DNA from 4 places in the Exiguobacterium sp. UBA6309 genome. Region 2 is predicted to be linked to each of the others. Evidence: riboswitches for the same ligand, from Rfam matches in the RefSeq annotation. Region 2 holds a riboswitch; each other region holds the start of a gene.

Region 1 (4,723 bases), on a different contig from region 2:
TCATACCATGTCTTTGCGATGGCTTGGAACGACGTACACTGATTATTCGTACCTGACCATGTTTTTGCGACCGGATCATAGACCTCACCAGAGTTCGGATAGACGATGATTGGCACATCCGTCAACGCCTTGACGTGACGGATAAAATCGGTCGCGTAAGATGCTGGAAAACAATTTGCACCGATTGCTGCGAGCTGTGGATGTTGTCCGACCGTTTCAATACACGTCGCAAGTGCCGTTCCTTCACTAATGTGCGTCGCATCTTGAAGCGAGAACGTCAGCCAAGCAGATACTTCCGGGAACGCTTCGAGAATCCCGAACAACACGACAGCTTCCTCAAGCGACGGAATTGTCTCGAATGCCAACAGATCAGCCCCCGCTTCAATCAATGCTTCGATGCGTGGTCTGTGGAAGGCTTCTAGCACATCTGCTGACACACCATAATGACCGCGATACTCAGAACCATCTGCTAAGTAGGCACCATAAGGACCAACTGATCCCGCGATCAATGCGGCACTCTTTCCGCTACGCGTCCGTGCATCTTGCGCTAAGGTAACCGTTTGTCGAATTAACGCTTGTGCTTCCTCGGTCGTGATGTGACGTTGCTTGAATCCTTCGATACTTGCTTGATAGCTTGAGGTGATCGCAACATCGGCGCCCACTTCAAAGTAATCGTGATGGACACGCTCAATCTGTTCCGGTGCTTCAATTAAGAGGCGTGCCGACCAAAGTGGATCGTTCAGGTCGAATCCCTTTTGTTCGAGTTCGGTCGCAAGGGCACCATCTAAAATAAGAAAAGGAACTTCCTGTAATCGTTGGTCAACTGGATTTTTGATTCGGGACATCTTCAACACTCCGTTTCTGAGAAGAATTCGTGAACGCATGAACGACATAACAGATCACGATGAATGGGATACCGCAATACAAGGCGACTCGTTGCGTCGGATCAAATCCGATACCAATCAGGGAAATCGAACAGACGACGAAAGCGGCGATCGGTACCAATGGAAAGAGTGGTGTACGATAGACCAATTCGTCGACCATATGCCCTTCGCGGAGGAATTGTTTCCGGAAGCGATACTGCGCAACGCTGATACTCATCCAGACGACGACAACAGCAAGACCGGAAATCGAGACGAGCGCGATATAGACACTTCCTGCTGCATAGATGCTAGAAAGCAAAGCAAGTCCTCCGCCAAGCATGCTGAACAATACAGCTCGAAGTGGAACCCCACTTGGTGTCACCTGGGCGAAGAAGCGCGGAATCATGCGTTCGTTCGCAAGCGACCAAAGCATCCGGGAGGCAGCGTAAAGCCCAGAGTTCGCTGCCGATAAGATCGCTGTCAGAATGACGAAGTTCATCACGTCTGCCGCATACGGAATCCCGATTCGTTCAAACACCGCAACGAATGGACTTTCGAGCACGCCCTTCCCTTCCGTTGGCAATAAGACGGCTAATACGATGATCGTACCGACGAAAAAGAGGACGAGTCGCAAAATCGTTGTTCGGATCGCAAGCGGAATCGTCCGCTTCGGATCGACCGCTTCACCCGCTGCGACGCCGATCAATTCCGTTCCTGAGTAAGCAAAGTTCACGGCAAGCATCGTCATGAAGATCGCAAATGCCCCATTTGGAAACAATCCTCCTTCCGTTAAGGAAGAAAAGAATGGTGCTGGGCTACCATCTTGTAATGGGATGAAGCCAACGATGGCTCCCGCACCAAGTAAAATGAAAGCAATGATCGTTACGACCTTAATGGCGGAGAACCAAAACTCGACTTCAGCAAATACGCGGACCTTCAAGACGTTGATACCAAGGATCATCGCAGCGAATAATGCACTGAACACCCAGACTGGAATCGACGGGAACCAACGTTGCATTAAAATGCCTGCTGCCGTGAATTCTGAACCAAGGGCGACCGTCCACGTCAGCCAGTAGAGCCAGGCCACCGTATAACCGGTACCGGGTCCGATATAATTTGTTGCGTACTTATGGAATGATCCGGTTTCCGGCATGTGTACAGCGAGTTCGCCAAGACTTAACATGACTAAGTAGACGACGACGGCTCCGATTAAATACGACAAAATCGTTCCGACACGTCCCGCTTGTTCCAACGTATAACCTGTACTTAAAAATAATCCTGTTCCAATGACGCCTCCTAACGACAGCATGATCAGATGACGTGATTCCATCTTGCGTCGAAACGCTCCGCTCGTTTTCATGAATCCATTTCCTCCTCGTTCCACCTATTTCAAACAAAAAACGCATCCTCACGGATGCGTCGGTCGACAATTCGGAAATCTTATCGATCGGGTGCAACACCCGCAGGAATTAGCACAGTATCTTTCGACCTGTTGCTGAGGTTTCATAGGGCCAGTCCCTCCACCTCTCTGGATAAGTATGTAATTGTTCCTAACCCTATCAAGTCTTTTCCGAATTGTCAACGCAATTCAGAATACTCCTACCAAAAAACATTCCGTATCGTAATGATCCGGAATGTTAGAACGTTTTATTTTTTAGCAAATAAATCCGCTGTTTTTAAGGCTGCCCGAACCGCTTTCCGGTTCAATGTTCCTTGCTGATGCTTCATTTTCTTCGTTTGAGCAGCAAGTTGTGCTTTGAGTGCCGCAATTTCTTGATCTTTTTGAGTCGTCGTTGTCTGTTTCTGCAATGCTTTGATTTTCTTATCTTTTTCGGCCAATTGCGCTTTTGCCTGTTTTTGCGCATCCGCGATCTTCTTCTCTTGTTCCGGGAAGAACCGTTCGAAACGGGCGACTGCTTCTTCGAGACTCACGCCAGAAATCGGTTGAACCGGTGGAAGTAGTTCCGCTTGCGCCATTTGACGGTCAAACGGCACATTCTCAGGATAATTCGTCTCTTGGTAAATGTGTTCAAGATCATTCACGTTCAAGAAATCAACGAAGTTGTCGAAGTTACGTGCTTGAACACGTGCCGGACTTTGGAAATCAGCATTGGCTACGACGTCGGATAATTGTGTATCCGCTTTGATGTCGTTCGCCCAAATATGCGTCAACTGATGATAATCCGTTAGTTCGCGCATTCGTGCATCCTTTGGAATGAGGATACTCGGCGTACCCGCAAGCGTTGCTGTGATATTTCCATGCAAGCGCGCACCAAAACTGAGGTCTGCCTGCCCGATGAAATCGAACCATGTTTGTGCGTTCAAGAAGAAACGAACACGATCGTTCATGTAAGCAGGATCCGACATCTTCACCGGATAGTTCGTCACGGACAAATCTGCGATCGGATGCGTTCCTGTATACGTCAATTTCAGTTCCTTCATCCATTGGGGAATGAAGTAATGATTCGGATACTCTTCCATTCCGCGCGTAATGAAATCAAGAACATTTTGTGGTGCTAAACGTGACGAGTTGACCGTAATCATCGACTCGGGCGTAATGTTCGTTTCACGAATATGTAAGTCGCGACCAAACGCGTACATCGAAGGACATCCGATGACACGATGATCAATGCCTTCGCGGAAACCGAGACGCGTCAAGTATTTCGACGTGATTTCCCCACGAAGACCAAGCATGCTTGAGCGCTCAAGAACAGCACTGACGAATGCTTTGACATCTTCATCGAACGGGAATCCGCCGTCTAGATCTGGTTCAAACGGTGCATGTAAGCCTACACCGATGACGACGACTGGAATTTTTAATTTCTTGATAAGGCGTGTGTACTTCCGCAATGTCGGTACGAATTCTTTTCGGAATGCGTCCGCTAACGGAATGACGTAGAGATCGAAGTTAGCATTGATCTCATCTGCCCGTTCTTCATCATAATAGTAATAGTCCGGTGTAATCGTCGTTCCTTCTGTCATCAATGTCCGAAAGATACTGTATTGATAAATGAGATTTCCAACGTTTCCTCCAATGGAATTATGTTTCATCAAATAAGGAGCATCGAACTGTTCGAATGGTGTCATACCTGCACGAATAATAATACGTTTCATAATGGATAAACTTCCCCTCTCGTCTGCTTCATTCGTCCTTTTAAGAAAAAAATACGGAAAAATATATTATCACTTTTTTTCAATCTCATTAAGGATAGATTAACTTTATTTCGAAAGTCAACGATTCCTAGGAGAAACAGGTCTTTCGTCATCAAAACGAAACATTAGCATCACCCCATTATTTTTCTAAAATAGAAAAATGTAACTATTTAATCGTTCTAAGATACATGCGTAAGTTTGCTTCGACTAATTTTAAAGCTCTGAACCGTTCTGTCGAAGTAGGTTCTAACAAGGCACTGAAAAAATGTTCCACTTCGACTGGCTGACCTTTTTCCATATCGCGCAACATCGACGATTTCATCGTATCTTCCATCGCATGCATCTGCTTCAATAGCACCGTTTCTGTATCGTCATTGAAGACAGCGCCCTGTTCTTCCATCGCCTGTTTCGCTTCGTTCATGACGTCTACAATCATCTGACGCCCGACAGCTTCTTCCCGAATCGAACCGATCGCTGAACGAAATAGCGTCGTCACACCCGCAAATGTCGAAATGAAAAGATACTTTTGCCACATGTCATCCATGATATGCATCGAGTACGCCATCGGTGCCTTCGCTTTCGCAAAACGTGTTGCGATCTCCTGCAAACGAGCTGTTGGTTTACCGGTTCGTGAGCCGAACAACAGTCGATGTGACGGACTCGTCTGTAAAATGCGTCCTTCTGCATCAAGTGTTGATTCAATGAAG
Region 2 (4,723 bases):
TCCGTATATTGGATATAATTCGCACACGCATTTTTCAAAGGTGTCCGGTAACTGAATGTCTCATCAATCGACGATAAGGCTGCTTTGATCGTATGCGAGTGACAGACGATTAAGATTCGTTTCCCCTCATACGTTCGTGTCACTTCCTGTAATGCTTCGAATACGCGATCCTGAATCGCTTGTTCCGTTTCAAGACCTGGAACACGTTTCGTATCGTTCGCTTGAACAGCTTCATAAATCGACGCAACCGGTTCACCGGAAGCGGCACCAAATTCACGCTCGACGAGTCGTTCATCGGTCGCTGTGATCGTCAATCCGACCGCACGTCCGATGATTTCAGCTGTTTCAACAGCGCGGGACAACGGACTCGCTAGCAAGACATCCCACTTTTCATTGGCTAGATAAGCGGCGCTGAGTTCCGCTTGTCTTTTTCCTGTTGCATTCAACGGGATATCTTCTCTTCCTTGGATTCGTTCATTTAAGTTCCAATCCGTCTGACCATGTCGCACTAAACAAATTTCAGTCATGTCTCTGTCTCCTTCATTCAAGAAATATGACTGATTGTATCATGTTTTTCATCGGGAAGTTGTCGCGGTGGCAATAACAACACCTGACAAGTGAAGCGTTCAATTCGTTCGAGAAGTCGTTCAATTTTCAATGGATTTTCGGTCTGTGCAAAACTAGCAAGTGAGTGGGTACCGTTCGGAAAAGAAAACAAACGGACATCAGCTCCGACATCGGCTCCTTTTTCAACGAAGTGAAGAGCTTGGGAAAACGGAACGATTGGATCTTTTTTGCCATGCAGGAGCATGATCGGTGGGGCGTCTGACGAGAGATGCGTCACAGGTGAAACGTGGGTCATGAGCTTGCGCCATTCTTCCCGTCCACCTTTATAAAACTTAATGTGAGCGATCCAGGTCTGAATGAAAGTAAACAATAAAAAATTCGTCGGTGGATATAAGGCAATGACACCACTAATCAATGGCATGTGTCGTTCATCTCGCTCACCAACGAAAGCAGATGGGGCAAGTGCCGTCGTCAGCATGAGTGCAGCTCCGGCTGAGTCTCCCCATACCATCATCCGTCCTCTTAAAATGCGAAGATCATCTGCTTCTTTGTTCAAAAAGCATAAGGCATCCCGTACATCTTCGAGATTATCCGGAAAATAACTGCCTTCTTCAAACAGACGATAATCGATACTACAAACAGCAACCCCAAGTTCAAGCAGGCGATCAACGATCGGGCTAAAACAGAACAGATCCTCGCGCTCTCCACGAACGAATGCGCCACCGTGCGCGTAGATCGCGACCGGAAACGGTCCTTCCCCCGGCGGATAATAGAGATCGAGTTGTAAGGTACGGTCTCCCACTTGTTTGTAAGTGAGTGTCCGCGATGCGAGTTGTTTTTCTGTGATTGGCAAGGCGGGTTCAGTCCATCGAAGTAATGCACCGTAATTGTTCCAGATACTTGCTCCCGCAGCTGCCGTCGTTAGTAGTGCAGCTCCCCCCATTAGCCATGCAGTTTCACGTTTCACTTGATCACCTCCAAAAGACGTACCAATTCCTTCACTTTATTATCCTTTTACCCCGTTTTAAAAGAAGTCGAACGTCTCGGTATTCGTACTTGACGCTTCTCAAACGTTCCGCTATAGTGAAAAAGTCCAAATCGGAATAATTACGTTTTAATAACGGAGGTAACATATAATGAAAAAAATCATTCCTGCTTTAACGGTCGCATTCGCGAGCGCAAGTATCCTCGCAGCTTGTGGATCAAACACCGATTCATCGACTTCAGATGATAAAAAGACGGAAATCTATACATCGACGTTCGCAACAGCTGCCATTGCCCGTGAAATCGGTGGTAATCAAGTCAACGTCAAGATGATCGTCCCACCTGGAGCAGATCCGCACTCCTATGAACCGACGTCAAAGCAACTCACTGAGATTGCCAAAGGTGACCTTTTCCTTTTGACGGGTACGACACTTGAACCCTATTCAAAAAAAATCCAAGAGAGTCTAAAAGGCACGGACGTCCGGTTCATCGAGACGAGTAAGGATGTCACTTTGCTGGAATCGGATGCTACGCTTCACGCACATGAAGAAGAGGGACATACAGAAGATGAGCAGGCGCACGAAGAGGAAGGACACGATCATGGAAAATACGATCCACACGTCTGGCTTGATCCTGTCAACGCCAAAGCAATGGCACGTTCTATCACAGTCGCCTTATCAAAAGAAGTACCAAAAGACAAAGCAACATTCGAAAAAAACTTGAAAGCGTTCGATCAGCAGGCTGACGCACTCGATAAAGAGTTCAAGCAAGCCGTCGCTGACGGATCAAAAAAAGAACTTCTCGTCACACATGCAGCTTACGGTTACCTCGCCGAACGATATGGTTTCACGCAGCTTCCAATCGCCGGAATTTCCCCTTCCGATGAACCCTCACAAAAGCAACTGGCTGCTTTAGTGAAAGAAGCGCGGATGCATGATTTGAAATACGTCGCGTTCGAAGAAACGGTTTCACCAAAGGTTGCGCGTGTCATCCAAAAAGAAATCGGAGCTAAATCCGTGACGATCCATAACCTCGAGTCGGTGACGAAATCGCAGCAAAACAGCTCGTATTTTAAGTTGATGGAAGAAAACGTCCAGACGTTAGAACAGGCACTTCAGTAAAGTACAGTTGACACGCGTTACTCAATGCGGTACGGTAAGAAACGTGTTTTACAACAATTGAATGACTTCTTTTTATCGCGAGAAACGGAGGGACTGGCCCAATGATGTTTCGGCAGCGGACGATTTGATTCGTACTGTGCCAAATCCAGCAAGCGAAAGCTTGAGAGATAAGAAGAGCGTCTTTATTTCATAAAGACCTCCTTCTTTCTTGCGAAGGGGTCTTTTTTTGTATCTTTGAGAAACGAGGTGTCAACAATGAATGAAATGATCACGCCTAACAAATGGGCACTGCTTCCCCTCGTCGTATTTCTGGTCCTCTTCATCGGAGCCGGCATCTTCTATGACGACTTTTACAAATTCCCGATTCTTATCGCTGCTTTGATCGCGCTGATCTTTGCTGCAATCACGACGAAAGGATCGATTAATCAAACGGTTGAACGAATCGCAACCGGTGCCGGAAATCCCGATATCATGATTATGGTCTTCATCTTCTTATTAGCCGGTACGTTCTCTGGAACGGCAGAAGCAATCGGCGCCATTGATGCGACCGTCAATGCTGCCTTAACGTTCCTACCTCCGTCACTCCTGATGAGCGGTCTGTTCGTCATCGCTGCCTTCATCTCGATGGCAATGGGAACTTCGACTGGAACGATTGCTGCACTCGCACCGATCGCCTTCGGTATTCATGAAGCAACAGGCATCAACGTCGCAATCGCAGCAGCGTCAGTCGTTGGGGGTTCGATGTTCGGCGATAACTTGTCGTTCATCTCAGATACGACGATCGCTGCCGTTCGAACGCAAAAAACGAACATGCGTGATAAGTTCCGAACGAACTTCATGATCGTTCTCCCGGCTGCCATCTTGACGGTCATCTTACTCGCATTCGTTTCTGGTTCTGGCGATGCGGTAACGGCTAAAGCATTCGAGTTCTACAAATTGATTCCATATCTCGCCGTCATCGTCCTTGCACTATTTGGTGTTAACGTCATCCTCGTTCTCGTCGGTGGTACATTGCTCACTGGCATCATCGGTATGATTGACGGTAGCTTCGGTTTAAGTGGGTTCGTCCTTTCGATGTCAAAAGGAATGATGGGCATGGCAGAGATTTCAATCTTGACGCTCCTCATGGGTGGTCTCGTCAGTTTGATTACGTTCAACGGTGGAATCGCCTACTTGAAGGAGACGTTGACGCGCAAGATTTCACAGCGTCGCGGTGCCGAATTCAGTATGGCGGCACTCGTCAGTGCAACGAACCTCGCAACGGCGAACAATACGATCTCGATTCTTGTCGCTGGACCACTCGCGGCTGAAATCGCCGATACGTATGAAATCGATCGCAAGAAATCAGCGAGTATTCTTGATATCTTCTCTTGTGGGATTCAAGGTATCATTCCGTATGGGGCACAACTCTTGATCGCAGCAGAGTTGACGAAGACGGCTTCACCGGAACTGATTCCGTATCTGTTCTATCCGTTCCTGCTCTTCGTCTGTGGATCGATTGCCATCATCTTTGGTTTCCCACGTCCGAAGAAATCCGTTGCTCAACAGGAAAAAATCTCTTCTTAACCAACGACAGGTCCGATCATGGTGATCGGACCTGTTTCATTATTTTTTCTGCTTCGCTTGTCGTTCTAAAATCAAATACGCGATTGCTGGAAGTGGAAACTGAAGGAGTCCCGCGCCTCCCCATACCCACGGGTTACGTCCTGATTTTCGTGCACTGAAAAATAGGCTAACTGCTTGCGTGACCAACAAGGCACTAATACTAAGCCAAGCTCCCTTTGATAGCTTTTTATTCTTTTGAGCCATCCTTTCTCCCCCTCTTTCTGACATACAGTCAGATGTGATGAATTCTCTTTTATTTTAACCCATTCTATTCCTCCATGAGCATGGAAACGGACGGTTTTGTTCGTTCGTGCTAAACTAAACGAGCAAATCTAAACTACGTTTTATGAGGAGGAGTAACACATGCAATACGCAAAACTTTCAAACGGTATTACGATTCCCCAAATCGGATTCGGTGTCTGGCAAGTAGACGAAGAAACAGAAGC
Region 3 (4,723 bases), on a different contig from region 2:
CGTCAAGAAGGAAACGACGACGGAAAAATAACTATTGCGACGCGTAAAAAAATCGTTTAGTATAGGAAGGTAACTTACTCTGGCTCAGCAAATGGACCAGGGCGGAAGGAGAGAAATCAACCATGAAACAAGGAATTCACCCTAACTACAACAAAGTAGTATTTATGGATTCAACGACTGAGTACAAATTCTTAAGCGGTTCTACTCGTTCTTCGAACGAAACGATCACTTGGGAAGATGGTAACGAGTACCCACTCATCCGTGTGGATGTGTCTTCAGACTCGCACCCATTCTATACAGGTCGTCAAAAGTTCAACGCGGCAGATGGTCGTGTCGATCGCTTCAACAAAAAATACGGCCGCAAGTAATTACTTGCCGGTTCTTAAAAAGCAGCCTGCCTCCATTACGGAAGCAGGCTGTTTTTGTATAGGCTGAATTGCGAACGGTACGTAAGGTACGTCTTTAAGACGAACGAGAAAGCAATCCCGCCGACAATCCCGATCAAGTACGGCATGGCTTCTGGATGTGCCAAGATGTAGTCGACGACTTTGTGGAACGAGATATGACGACCAACAAAGTAGCCGGCGCCCAAGAACACACTGACCCAAATCAAAGCACCTGTATACGCGTAACTCGCAAAAATGCGAAACGGCATTTTTGAAACACCTGCAAAAAAGGCAGAGAGTTGGCGAAGACCAGGTATGTAGTAACCGATGATCAAGACCGATTTGCCGTAACGACGAAATCCGGCTTCAGCGGAGAGAATGTGTTTTTCTGAGATGCGCATCTTTGGTCCGACGCGATGCAACAGGGGCATGCCGAGTTTTAAGCCCAGCACGTAGCTAATCGTCATTCCGATGCAACTGCCAGCGTAAGCGGCAAGAATCGTACCGAACAGCGGTAGATTGCCTTGATGCATCCAAAAACCGGACAGGACGAGCAAGGTCTCATCAGGAACCGGCAATCCCACGATACCACCTGCGAGAAGGACGGAAAGACCAAGGGCGCCATATTGGTGCAGAATGTCATGTAAGAGATGAGGAATCGGGGACACCTTCTTTCGCGAGAATCTTCTTCTTTAGTGTACAGGAAATGGATGAAGGTTGGAATGAAAGGACAAAAATTCTAGGTAAAGAAAAAATGAATTTTGATTTCCGGAAGTCAACCCTTTTTCTCAATACCGTTTCGAGCTATACTCGTTAAAGTGACTATTTTTAGAGGACGGTGTCGGACGATGATGCATGTAATAAATCAGTACGGCTGGATCGAAGTAATTTGTGGTAGTATGTTTTCCGGGAAATCGGAAGAGTTGATTCGTCGTGTCAGACGGGCACAGTACGGCAAACTGCCCGTTCAAGTATTCAAGCCGGCAATCGACGACCGGTACCATGAAGAGCATGTCGTCTCTCACATCGGAAATTCCATCGTGGCGATTCCAATGGCGACGAGTCGTGATCTCTATGCAGCAGTAGCGGAAGAAACACAAATTGTCGGAATTGATGAAGTTCAATTCTTTGATGATGAGATCGTTCAAGTCATCGAAGCACTTGCGCAAGACGGAAAACGCGTCATTTGTGCAGGACTCGATCAGGATTTCCGGGCAGAGCCATTTGGCAAGATGCCGGAATTACTGGCGCGCGCAGAATTTGTGACGAAACTTCAGGCGATCTGTCTCTCATGTGGCGATCCGGCTTCCCGGACACAACGTTTGATTGATGGAAAACCAGCGAACTATGATGATCCGATCATTTTAGTCGGCGCTTCAGAATCGTATGAGCCACGGTGCCGCCACTGCCATGAAGTGCCAGGAAAGCCGAAGCCGCTCCAAACGATGCAACACCAAAAAGGATAAACAAAAAAGACGAACCGATGATGGTCGTCCTTTGATGTAACAGCTGTTCGCTTCTAAGTGAAGACGAATAGCTGTTTTTTTTATCCCGTTTCCTGTGAGAAACGACTCGAGCGTTCGATGAAACGAATCGTCTCACGCACGATCAAATCCTGATCATGATCGAGGGTCGCGACGTGGTACGAGTTGAGGAGACAGTAGATTCGTTTATCATTCGTCCCGATGTGCTGGTGCAGATAATCCGAGCTCGACGGCGGAACGACGTGATCGGTCGCCGAGTAGAGAATCAATGTCGGCAGGAGAATGGATCCGAGGCGTCCTTTTGTCTCATCCATTAGACGGACGAGTTCGAACGCACAACGGATCGGAACGAGGTCATAAATGATTTCGAAGGCTGCTCGCTTAATGTCCGGTGCCCCTTCCGGTAAGTACTGTGGACCGTCCTCGAACGAAAGTGCTTCATAGGATGGAACGGAGAGAGCGGCATTGATCGTAATGATGCCTGAAAATGGAATCCCGTCAGCGGCGAGCGATAGTGCGAGCGTCGCGCCCATTGATTGACCGATGACGAAGACTTGATCGCATGTTTCTTGTAAACGTGCATAGCCGTCTTGCAGGCTTTGCTTCCAACATCGAGCAGTCGATTGTTCAAACTCGCGGACGTTCGTTCCATGTCCACGTAAGCGCGGGGCATAGACGGTAAAACCTTCGGCAGCAAATGCCTCACCGACGTCCCGGACACTCTGCGGAGTGGCGTTAAAACCATGACAGATTAGAATGCCGATCGGTCCACCTTGAAGATAAAATGCTTCAGCACCAGTCAATACAGGATAGTTCATCATTACTATTTTTCCTCCATTCATGAAAAAAACTCGTCGACGTCACTGCTTGGACGCCCACGAGTTTTTCACCGTATCATCCAAAGCCGCGCTTTGCTGGTCGGAGCACCTTACAGATTGCAGGTTGCCGTGAAGTCATAGAGCCAGGTCTCTCGTTCACTCTTGATAAATATCATATTGGAATTGTCGGATTAATCATTGAAACGATGGTAGCACGACCGAAAATGACTTGTCAAATCGTTCTTGACGAATCATGATCCGTTCAGTAAGCTAACTCATAACTTGTTCATCCATCGATATGCGCCAAATGGATTATTTTTGAAAAGTTGGTTGACTTTTAAAGGTTCGACCCGTAATGTAAAAATTAGTTTTACGACATAAGCAACAACACAACAACACACATACGAATTTCATACCGCAATACTTATCCAGAGAGGTGGAGGGACTGGCCCTACGAAACCTCGGCAACAGACTCATTATGAGCACTGTGCCAATTCCATCAGACAGATGTCTGAGAGATGAGTGGAGTGGATTCTGCCACTGTGCGGATCCAGGTCTCTTCTTGTTTCTCAAGAAGGGGCCTTTTTTGTTGAACGAAGGGGGAAAACGGAATGATTGCATTTCATCAAGTCAAAAAAACGTACGTCACGAAAGATCAGACGATTGCAGCGCTCGACGGTGTCGACCTGACGATCGAAAAAGGTGAAATCTTTGGGGTCATCGGTTTTAGCGGTGCCGGAAAAAGTTCACTGCTCCGCTGCGTCAATCTGTTAGAACGACCGACGTCAGGAACGGTGACGGTCGATGGGGAAGATTTAACGCAACTGTCTCCGAAAAAGTTACGCCAAGCAAAACAACGGATCGGGATGATCTTTCAGCACTTCAATCTGTTGAATGCGAACACGGTCTTTACGAATGTCGCGAAACCACTCGTTCTCGCAGGCGTCAAGAAAGACGAAATTCGCCGCCGGGTGACGGAGTTACTCGAATTCGTCGATCTCGCGGACAAAGCAGATCATTATCCGGATCAATTGTCGGGTGGGCAGAAACAGCGCGTTGGTATCGCCCGGGCACTCGCGACGCAACCTTCCGTCCTTTTATGTGACGAAGCGACGTCAGCACTTGATCCCCAAACGACACATCATATTCTTCAGTTATTAAAACGGATCAATGCCGAGTACGGGATAACGATTCTCTTGATCACCCACGAGATGGGCGTCATCCGGGAGATTTGCGACCGGGTCGCCGTCATTGAAGCTGGAAAGTTGATCGAGTCAGGAACGGTCTTTGATGTCTTTTCAAACCCGCAGACTGAGACAGCGAAAAATTTCGTTCGCTCCGTCATGCATGACGAGATTCCAGCGTCGATTCGTCAGTTGATCGAGTCCCGGAATGCGAATCCAATCTATAAGATTCACTTCCTTGGACATCACACCGGACAACCACTCTTATCGCAAGTCGCAAAACGCTTCGACGTCGATGTCAATATCCTGCACGGTAGCATCACGGAGTTGCAGGATACGCCGTTCGGCACATTACTCGTTGAACTGATCGGTGAGACGACAGAAGTGAAACGAACGTTACAGTACATCGATCAGGCGCAGGTAACCGTTGAGGAGGTGCTCGCTGATGCTAGTTAACTACAGTGATATCTGGACAGCATTCTTGCAGACGATGACGATGGTATCCGTTTCGCTCTTGTTCTCGACCTTGATCGGCTTACCACTCGGTATCCTGCTTGTCGTCACGCGAAAAGGAGCGTTACTTGAAAATGTTCCGTTGTTCACGTTCTTCAACAGTATCGTCAATATTTTCCGCTCGATTCCGTTCATCATCTTACTTGTTGCGATCATCCCGTTGACACGGTTGATCGTCCAGACGTCGATCGGAACAGAAGCCGCCATCGTTCCACTCGTCTTTTATGCCGCCCCGTATATGGCACGGCTGATCGAGAGTTCCTTACTTGAAGTCGACAAAGGTGTCCTTGAGGCAGCAGAAGCGATGGGGGCGACGCCATTCCAAACGATTTTCCGCT
Region 4 (4,723 bases), on a different contig from region 2:
TGTCCCACCACAATTGCCGGTGTTGTTAAAGATGCTGAAATGGCTTGATACGGATGAGAAGTACGATGAAGTCATTGACGAAATCGAAGCCAATCCGTATATCAGCATCCAGGTATTACAACTGATCAATTCTCCGGGAGTGGGATTACGCAATACGGTTAGTTCCGTTCGTCAAGCGATCTCACTACTTGGCTTTGCTCAACTTAAAAGCTGGATTTCGTTGATTGTCTTACGTGAAATGAAGCTCGCAAGTCCTTATGAATGGTCGAATGAGTTGCTGCGATCTTCCTTACATTGCGCAAAGCTCTGTGAGTTGTTTGCAACAGAAACAAGGACGCTGCAACAAGAGAGTGCCTATATGATCGGCTTGTTATCGCATATCGATGCGTTATTGTCCGTTGATATTGACGACATCATCGATCAATTGCCAATCGAGGAATCCTTGAAGATTGTCCTCCAAGGAAAAGACCATCCGTTCCGGGATTGTCTAGTGCTTGCGATCAGCGCAGATCGCGGTGATTTCGAACAGTTCGAATTGCTCAGTCAACGGTTAGGTGTATCACTTCCGCGAGCATATGCGTTACTGACGGAAAGTCAGGAGTGGCTTATGCAAAAAGAGATGCATCTTCAAGAAGAGACAGATGCCATTCTATAAAAAAAAAGAGCCCTGAGGCTCTTTTTTTATAGACATGGACCTGCTGACTTGATCGCATCCGTCGCACTTTCGAAACGAAGGAAATTATGTTGGAATTTCTCAGCAAGCGAACGCGCTTGTGTGTTGTATTCGTCAGGATTTGACCAGACGCGTACCGGATTGAGTAATTCACTTGGAACACCAGGAACTTCAAGTGGCATATGAAGTCCGAAAATTGGGTGCTCTTCTGTTGGAATCGTTGCAAGTGTTCCGTTGACGGCAGCGTTGACCATCGTCCGTGTATACGATAGCTTCATTCGACTACCTGTCCCGTAAGCACCGCCTGTCCAGCCTGTGTTGACGAGATAAACGGTCACACCGTGACGATCAATCAGTTCTCCGAGCATCGTCGCATACTTTTCAGGTATCAGTGGAAGAAACGGTGAACCGAAGCATGTCGAGAACGTTGCTTCCGGTTCCGTGATACCACGCTCTGTTCCAGCAAGTTTTGATGTATAACCTGATAGGAAATGATACATCGCTTGTTCTTTCGTCAACTTACTGATCGGAGGCAAGACGCCATACGCATCAGCCGTCAAGAAGACAATCGTCTTCGGATGACCAGCCCGTGATGGGACAGCGATGTTATCGATCGCTGTGATCGGATAAGCAGCACGTGTATTTTCAGTCAACGATGTGTCATCGTAATCAGGATGACGAGATTCATCGAGCACGACGTTTTCAAGGACAGTTCCGAAACGGATCGCATCAAAAATTTGCGGTTCTTTTTCGCGTGACAGATTGACCGTCTTCGCATAACATCCACCTTCAATGTTGAAGACGCCGTCATGCGACCAACCATGCTCATCGTCACCGATCAATTGACGGCTATCGTCTGCTGACAGGGTGGTCTTACCAGTACCGGATAGACCGAAGAACAAGGCGACGTCGCCTTCGTGTCCGACGTTTGCTGAACAGTGCATCGAAAGGACATTTTCTTGTGGTAAGAGGTAGTTCATGACGGAAAAAATCGATTTTTTGATTTCGCCCGCATATTCGGTTCCGCCGATCAAGACGATCCGGTGTTCAAACGACATGGCGATGAATGTCTCGGAATTCGTTCCGTCAACGGTAGGATCTGCTTTGAAATGTGGCGCGTAGACGACCGTGAACGGTTCGAAGGCAGCCACTTCAGGATACTCGCGTAAAAAGAGTTGTTTGGCAAACAGGTTATGCCAAGCGTATTGTGTGAGCACACGAACCGGAAGGGTGAAGTGCGTATCTGCCCCAGCAGCAGCTTCTGTGTAGTAGAGCTGATCGGCTTCGTTCATGTAACGAAGAACCTTTTGTAACAATTGTTCAAATTTGTCTCCATCCATCGGTTGGTTAACATGACCCCAATCAATGTGAGACTCGCAGGAAGAATCACGGACGATGAACTTATCTTTTGGTGAACGACCTGTAAATTTCCCCGTTTCTACAGATAGTGCGCCGTTCTCAGTAAGGACACCTTCTTCGTTTCGAATCGCATGTTCGACAAGTTCAGCAACAGATAGTTGTTTGAACACATGCTCTTTCTTGAGTAGTTCTTCGATATTCAGGACCGTCATCGGCATCCTGACCCCACCTTTCCCCTACGTTGGTTTTGGCTCACTGAATTTAGTATGACACATTTATTATATATGACATACTAAAGAGAGCGCAATCATTTTCTGGTGCTGATTTCTATTTATCTGGAAACGCTTTCAGCATTAATAGTTTAACATCTCTTTTAAAAAGTTTCGACTAGAATTTGAAACCTTGCTTGACAGAGTAGGTACAACTTTATATCATGTAATTCGTAACGGATACTCTTATTCTGAGCAGGTGGAGGGAACAAGGCCCGAAGAAACCCGGCAACCGTCCTACATTAATTCATATATTAATGAGGGAAAAGGTGCTCTCCTGAAGCGAAGTAAACACTTCGAACGATAAGAGGGTAAAGGAAGAACGCACAACCTTTCCCTGACCATTTTTTGGACTTGGAAAGGTTTTTTTCATTTTACCGTCCCACTCAACTAGGGGAAATGAGTACACCGTCAAATTCTTTTTTGGGAGGGTCATACATGACAAACCTTAATCGCCGACTATTCACGTCGGAGTCAGTCACTGAAGGTCATCCAGATAAAATCTGTGACCAAATTTCGGATTCAATCCTCGATGCGATTCTTGCAGCGGATCCAAACGCACGTGTTGCGGCAGAAACTTCTGTTACAACAGGTCTCGTTCTCGTTGCAGGTGAGATCACGACATCCACTTACGTCGACATTCCAAAAGTCGTTCGTGAAACGATTCGTGAAATCGGCTACACACGCGCGAAATACGGTTTCGATGCGGATACATGTGCTGTATTGACATCGATCGATGAGCAATCAGCAGATATCGCTCTTGGTGTCGACCAAGCGCTTGAAGCACGTGAAGGTAGCATGTCTGATGCAGAAATCGATGCAATCGGTGCAGGAGACCAAGGTCTTATGTTCGGTTACGCAACGAAAGAAACACCAGAACTCATGCCACTTCCAATTTCGCTTTCGCACCGTCTCGCACGCCGTTTGGCAGAAGTGCGTAAAAACGGTCAACTCGACTACCTTCGTCCGGACGGAAAAACACAAGTCACGGTCGAATACAACGAGAACAACGAGCCGGTTCGTGTCGATACGATCGTCATCTCGACACAACATGCGGAAGAAGTTACGCTTGAGCAAATCCAAGCTGATTTAAAAGAACACGTCATCACACCAGTCATCCCGGCTGAATACATCGACGCAGCAACGAAATTCTTCATCAACCCAACTGGTCGTTTCGTCATTGGCGGACCACAAGGAGATGCTGGATTGACTGGTCGTAAGATCATCGTTGATACGTATGGTGGATACGCACGCCACGGCGGTGGAGCATTCTCAGGTAAAGATCCAACAAAAGTCGACCGTTCAGCTGCATACGCAGCACGTTACGTCGCGAAGAACCTCGTTGCTGCAGGTCTTGCAGACAAAGCAGAAGTTCAACTCGCTTACGCAATCGGTGTCGCACACCCAGTATCAATCGCGGTTGATACATTCGGCACAGGAAAACTTCCTGAAACACAACTCGTCGAATTGGTTGCTGAAAACTTCGATCTTCGTCCGGCTGGAATCATCAACATGCTTGATCTCCGTCGTCCGATCTATCGTCAAACAGCTGCATACGGTCACTTCGGTCGTACAGATGTTGAGCTTCCATGGGAGCAAACAGATAAAGCAGCAGTTCTTGAAGAACAAGCAAAACGTTTCGCATAATCAAAAAGTCCGGAAATCCTACTTGGGTTTTCGGGCTTTTTTGTTTCCGCGGAACTTTGCAGGAAACGAATGTTTTTTCTAGAAAAGGGTAAAAGTACATGAGTCGATTTGTATGAGTATAAAGGGGGGTTCCGATTATGGAAATACGCGAAGCTATTCCAGCTGATGCAGGACGTATTCATGACATTGCTATCACATCTTGGATGGATACGTATGAAGAAATCTATTCCGAACGTTCGAAAGCGCATTTCGTGCAGGAGGCGTATCCGCAAGAAGAAGTCGTTCGTGCGATCCTGACAGCGGAAGAAGCACGGGGAGAGTATTTTTATGTCGGAATCATCGACGAGGAAATCGTCGGTTTCATTCATGCTGTTGATGTCGAAGGAACATGGGAGATCATTCGGCTTTACGTCCTGCCGGAATATCAGCAAAACGGAATCGGAAGACGTCTGATTCGTGAACTCGAACGACAAGGAGCCGTCCCACTCGAAGTCTACGTGGAAGCACGTAACTATAAAGCGCGTCAATTCCTGACCTCATTTGGTTTTGAAGAACTTAGTGAGATGACGGAAGAAGTGTTTGGGCAAGCGGAATCAGTCGTTCGTCTTCGCCATGTTGCCTCGTGAAATCCGTCTCGGGACGGTTTCGTTTGCGTTTGAAATAAGGTATCGTGAAAAGGAATTATGAAGTGAAGAGGTGAGTTTGTGGTTGAACAACCAACAGGAATCATCGTATTAGTCTATCCGTTACAACTGCGTGCCCGTCCGAGTGAAGC

The links. A riboswitch is a leader RNA that binds a small molecule or an ion and turns the genes downstream of it on or off. The one in region 2 is predicted to bind S-adenosylmethionine.
Region 1: another riboswitch for S-adenosylmethionine. It lies ahead of B3M90_RS05835 (amino acid permease); the one in region 2 lies ahead of B3M90_RS01115 (Na+/H+ antiporter NhaC family protein).
Region 3: another riboswitch for S-adenosylmethionine. It lies ahead of B3M90_RS12835 (alpha/beta hydrolase); the one in region 2 lies ahead of B3M90_RS01115 (Na+/H+ antiporter NhaC family protein).
Region 4: another riboswitch for S-adenosylmethionine. It lies ahead of metK (methionine adenosyltransferase); the one in region 2 lies ahead of B3M90_RS01115 (Na+/H+ antiporter NhaC family protein).

Annotation. Positions count from the first base shown of each region.
Region 1 is NZ_DJTL01000020.1:68,217-72,939, reverse strand. Features, by position in the region: gene mmuM (homocysteine S-methyltransferase) at 1-845, opposite strand, end outside; gene B3M90_RS05835 (amino acid permease) at 820-2,223, opposite strand; SAM riboswitch class I at 2,301-2,402, opposite strand; gene B3M90_RS05830 (polysaccharide pyruvyl transferase family protein) at 2,511-3,977, opposite strand; gene B3M90_RS05825 (ketopantoate reductase family protein) at 4,183-4,723, opposite strand, start outside.
Region 2 is NZ_DJTL01000008.1:19,551-24,273, reverse strand. Features, by position in the region: gene B3M90_RS01130 (histidine phosphatase family protein) at 1-527, opposite strand, end outside; gene B3M90_RS01125 (alpha/beta hydrolase) at 545-1,534, opposite strand; gene B3M90_RS01120 (metal ABC transporter solute-binding protein, Zn/Mn family) at 1,704-2,672, shown strand; SAM riboswitch class I at 2,742-2,846, shown strand; gene B3M90_RS01115 (Na+/H+ antiporter NhaC family protein) at 2,928-4,238, shown strand; gene B3M90_RS01110 (hypothetical protein) at 4,278-4,481, opposite strand; gene B3M90_RS01105 (aldo/keto reductase) at 4,641-4,723, shown strand, end outside.
Region 3 is NZ_DJTL01000037.1:70-4,792, reverse strand. Features, by position in the region: gene rho (transcription termination factor Rho) at 1-31, shown strand, start outside; gene B3M90_RS12850 (type B 50S ribosomal protein L31) at 123-368, shown strand; gene B3M90_RS12845 (DedA family protein) at 404-1,054, opposite strand; gene B3M90_RS12840 (thymidine kinase) at 1,238-1,852, shown strand; gene B3M90_RS12835 (alpha/beta hydrolase) at 1,933-2,691, opposite strand; SAM riboswitch class I at 2,759-2,860, opposite strand; SAM riboswitch class I at 3,110-3,213, shown strand; gene B3M90_RS12830 (methionine ABC transporter ATP-binding protein) at 3,300-4,328, shown strand; partial or broken gene B3M90_RS12825 (methionine ABC transporter permease) at 4,318-4,723, shown strand, end outside.
Region 4 is NZ_DJTL01000025.1:251,891-256,613, reverse strand. Features, by position in the region: gene B3M90_RS07755 (EAL and HDOD domain-containing protein) at 1-655, shown strand, start outside; gene pckA (phosphoenolpyruvate carboxykinase (ATP)) at 682-2,250, opposite strand; SAM riboswitch class I at 2,485-2,611, shown strand; gene metK (methionine adenosyltransferase) at 2,740-3,948, shown strand; gene B3M90_RS07740 (GNAT family N-acetyltransferase) at 4,086-4,574, shown strand; gene B3M90_RS07735 (serine aminopeptidase domain-containing protein) at 4,653-4,723, shown strand, end outside.